One region of the Pseudoalteromonas sp. TP27 genome, then DNA from elsewhere that is predicted to be linked to it. Evidence: riboswitches for the same ligand, from Rfam matches in the RefSeq annotation. Region 1 holds a riboswitch; the other holds the start of a gene.

Region 1 (2,206 bases):
CACCAATTGGCTCAAGTACACCACCAAGCTGCACTGCAGCACTTAAATGTACGTTTTTACCTACTTGTGCACACGAGCCAACTAATGCGTGGCTATCTACCATTGTGCCTTCGTCGATGTATGCACCAATGTTTACATACGCTGGTGGCATAATAATCGTGCCTTTAGCAACATAAGCACCACGGCGAACACTAGAGCCACCCGGTACCATACGCACGCCATCTTCAGTGCTAAATTCTTGCGGAGCTAGGTTATGCTTATCAACAAAACCACCTGTAAACTCAGTATTAGTGCCATTTTTAAAGGCTTCTAAAATGCCTTGTTTTACTTCTACATTAGCTTGCCATTGGCCGCTTTCGTTTTGTGATGCTGCGCGTACTGCGCCCGATTCTAAATTATTTAATAGTTCTAACCAGCTCATTATAAAAACCTGTATTTAATGCCAAGATAAAATGGTGTTGTTTGCAGTTGTGATGCAATCGGTTTGAGTTAACTCAAGATGTGTTAAAGGTGGACGAAGTTGCGGGCTGCTTAAGCGACCTTGCAAATGCATTAATACCTTTACGGGAATAGGGTTTGCGACAGCAAATAGGCTATTAATAGCGCTTGACCACTGGGAAAATAAATTAGGGTGTTGACCAGTTAAGCTGCGTTTAACAAACTCGTGAGTTTGTGCGGGCCATGCGTTTGCAGCTACCGACACTAAACCTTTTGCGCCAGCTTGAGCAAAATAAGGCATCAGCGCATCGTCGCCACTAAAAATAGCTAAATTAGGTGCTGCTTGGCGGTAAGCTTCAAACTGAGCAATACTGCCGCTCGCTTCTTTTAGTGCCCATAAATTTTTATTGTTTTGTAAGTTTTGAATTGTTGCCGCTGGGATGCTAATAGCACTGCGCCCTGGTACGTTATAAAGCATACATGGGTGAGCGCTTGCATTAAGTAGGCTTTCAAACCAATGAGTTTGACCTATAGCGCCAGGTTTTGCATAAAGCGGTGAGCCAAGTAAAAAGCTATGAATGGGCAGCGTATTACAGAAGTTAACCCACTCAATTTGTTGTTTTAGATTACTACCGCCCACAGCAACCATGAGTGGTACTGCGGGTTTTAGCCGACATACGTGCTCAACAATGGCTTGTTGCTCTTTTTGCGTAAGCGCTAAACCTTCGCCCGTACTGCCGAGTAGCAAAATACCGTTATGTGCGGCCTCTTGCTCCCTAACCAGCTTAGTTAACGTGTTGTAGTCAACATCGCCGTGTTGATCAAATGGCGTAACAAGCGCGGTCCACAATGAGTAGTCGTTTAAATTGAAATTGTTGATCATCTCTCACGAACTTATAATTTGTACCAATTTTATTAAATACGTGATCATTTTAGCGATGACTAATTTAATGCAATTGGTAGTATTCGAAGAGTTAAAAAGCTTTATGGAAGGAGCCGCATTAACGTCGTTCGAACTAATAATTCGAAGAGCGAATGGGCTTAAAATAATAGGGCGCGCGGCCTTAATATTTAAGACCAGAAGCTCTCCACCAAACTAATAAGCTGCTTGTTATAAGCAGCTATTGGTGACAGTCGCTAGGGTTCAACCTAGTCGCCCGAAATAAACACCTCGCAAAAGTGATTACTTCTCGGCGTTAATTCCCCTCACGTATGCTCATTGGAGTTTGCGCTCCTAACATACGCTACCTGAATAACGCACCTCTTCTAGCCCTTTGCACCTGTTTGTAGAGTAAAAACTTACAAACCTATGCAATTTAAATAGGGTAATTACGGCGATTAAAGCATTTTAGCCGTCTGGGTGTCAAGCGACTAAATGCATATTCATTCATCCATAATGGGAGTGGTTACGTATTGGCTGCTTTTCTCGTACACTAGCAATATAAGTAGTGAGGTATTTAATTAGTATGGAAAAATTTAGCGATATTTATAAGCGAGCGGTAGAGCGAAAAGGCTCTGAAAAAATGCTTAAGTTATTACTTGCAAAACCGCTATCTAAAAAACAACTAAGCACGTTAAGTGACGACGATTGGCTTGAAGAATTTACTCGAAAAGTATTTCAAAGCGGCTTTTATTGGTCGGTTATTAATAATAAATGGCCGGGCTTTAGGGAGGTTTTTTGGGATTTTAGCGTTGATAAGTTACTAATGATGCCACCCGATATGCTGGAACAAAAAGCAACGGATGAGCGTATTGTCCGTAACTATAA
Region 2 (2,206 bases), on a different contig from region 1:
GTCGCGTATTTAAATTCAAAGGGGTTTATCGAAAATATTGTGCATCGTGTTATGCCAAAAAGTATTAGCGAAAAAAAGCTGATGTTTTTGGTGGGTGGTTTTGCATTTTTGTTTTCGTCGATTTCAGACAATGTAACAGCCACGCTTATATCGCTTGCGGTTGTTATGTCGTTAAAACTCGAACCTAAAAAGCTCATTAAATACGCCACGCTTATTGTATTTGGTGTTAACTCAGGCGGGGTATCGTTAATAACCGGTGACGTAACCACACTAATGATATTTTTAGATGGTAAAGTAACCATAGCTCATTTATTACTACTTATAGCGCCAGCACTGGCAAGCGTTATGCTGCTAGCCGCGTTACTGTCTATCGGTATGAAAGGGCGTGTTGAGTTTGCTGGTGCGGGTAAAACCCGTATTGAAAAAACAGACATTACCATTGCAGTTATATTTTTATCTACCGTAATTAGCACACTTACGCTTAGCGTAATTTACAGCGTACCGCCTTTACTCACCTTCTTGTTTGGCTTATCAGTGATGTTTTTAGTAGCGCAATTTTTAATGCGCAAAAAAGACATTAACAAAGACATAATCGATTTTGTTCGCGATATAGAATACGACACATTATTGTTTTTTGTAGGCGTACTTTTGCTTGTAGGCGCACTTAAAGAAATTGGTATGCTAAGTAAATTTACCGACCTATACACGGTAATGGCACCTGAATACGCAAACTACTTAATGGGCATATTATCAGCAGGGGTCGATAACGTACCGCTTACTGCTGCATTATTAAAAGCCGATATAGTAATGAGCCAACAACATTGGTTGTCGTTTACGTATGCAACGGGCGTGGGCGGTTCAATGCTGATCATTGGGTCGGCTGCGGGCATTATTGCCATGAGTAAAGTTAAAGCGCTTACCTTTATGAGCTACTTGCGTTTATCGCTGCATTTATTAATTTGTTACACCGTAGGATATGCGGGCTCTTATTACATGGGCAGTTTTATTTAACTCATAAATTATTAAATGCTTGACAGCTAGACGTCTAAACGATAACTTTCAAAGCCCCGCTACTTAGTGGGGTTTTGTTTTATTAGCCATTGGTTAATAAAGCATTCAGAAGAGGTGCGATACTTAGGTACTTGATGTTAGGCGACGAAAGCCGATGATCATTAAGGAGGGAAGTACTCGCCGAGGAAAACAATGGTACGTCGTCATTGTTTTTCGGTTTATGGGGCTGAATCCTCAAAACTGTCACCAATATAGGTGGAGAGCTTCTGGCAGTGGACTTATCTTCAAGCATTCCTTTGCCAAGTTCTTCTTGTTTTATTGCGATTTGGATATCGCGAAAGGAGACTAAATGACTACCCAATCAGCGCCACAAACAGTGCCTCAAACAGAGTTAAGCGCAAAATCAGATTACATCGTTGCCAAATTTGGCGGAACCAGTGTTGCCAATTTTGAAGCGATGAGTCGCTGTAGCGAAATTATTGTTGCAGATAAAAGCGTACGTATTGTTGCCGTGAGCGCTAGCGCCGGCGTAACTAACCACTTAGTTGCACTGTGTAAATCAAGTATTACCTCAGCTGAGCGCCAAGAACACATAAACGGTGTGCTTGCTATTCAACACACTATTTTAGATGAGTTATCGCTAGATGCCGATTTAGCAGTTGGCTTTAACGAAACCCTAAAAGCATTTCAAACATTGGCTCAAGAGTCACTAACAACCGATCAGCAACACGACGAGCTACTTAGCTTTGGTGAGCGTTTATCGTCGTATTTGTTTGCTCAGGTACTTCGTTTAAACGGCTTAAACGCCGATCGCTTTGATGTACGCAAGGTGCTTAAAACCGACAGCCAATTTGGCAAAGCAACGCCCAATGTTGCAGCTACAGCGCAAGCCGCTAAAGAACATTTAATCCCGTTATTAGATGAGCAGGTAATTGTGACTCAGGGCTTTGTTGGCAGCGACGAATACGGTCAAACAACAACGCTTGGACGTGGTGGTTCTGACTATAGCGCTGCATTATTAGCTGAAGCAATTAACGCTAAAAGCGTGCATATTTGGACCGACGTAGTGGGTATTTTTAGCACCGACCCGCGTTTGTGCGCAAAAGCGACGCCTATTGCACGCTTAAGTTTTGACGAAGCCGCTGAAATGGCGACCTTTGGCGCAAAAGTATTACACCCAGCAACTATTTTACCA

The links. Region 1 has a riboswitch for lysine ahead of dapA (4-hydroxy-tetrahydrodipicolinate synthase). Riboswitches for the same ligand answer to the same signal wherever they lie in the genome.
Region 2: another riboswitch for lysine. It lies ahead of lysC (lysine-sensitive aspartokinase 3); the one in region 1 lies ahead of dapA (4-hydroxy-tetrahydrodipicolinate synthase).

The regions. Positions count from the first base shown of each region.
Region 1 is NZ_JARDAK010000006.1:154,236-156,441, forward strand. Features, by position in the region: gene PX700_RS09700 (2,3,4,5-tetrahydropyridine-2,6-dicarboxylate N-succinyltransferase) at 1-421, opposite strand, end outside; gene dapA (4-hydroxy-tetrahydrodipicolinate synthase) at 437-1,321, opposite strand; lysine riboswitch at 1,512-1,712, opposite strand; gene PX700_RS09710 (DNA-3-methyladenine glycosylase I) at 1,905-2,206, shown strand, end outside.
Region 2 is NZ_JARDAK010000004.1:158,905-161,110, forward strand. Features, by position in the region: gene nhaD (sodium:proton antiporter NhaD) at 1-1,011, shown strand, start outside; lysine riboswitch at 1,113-1,285, shown strand; gene lysC (lysine-sensitive aspartokinase 3) at 1,361-2,206, shown strand, end outside.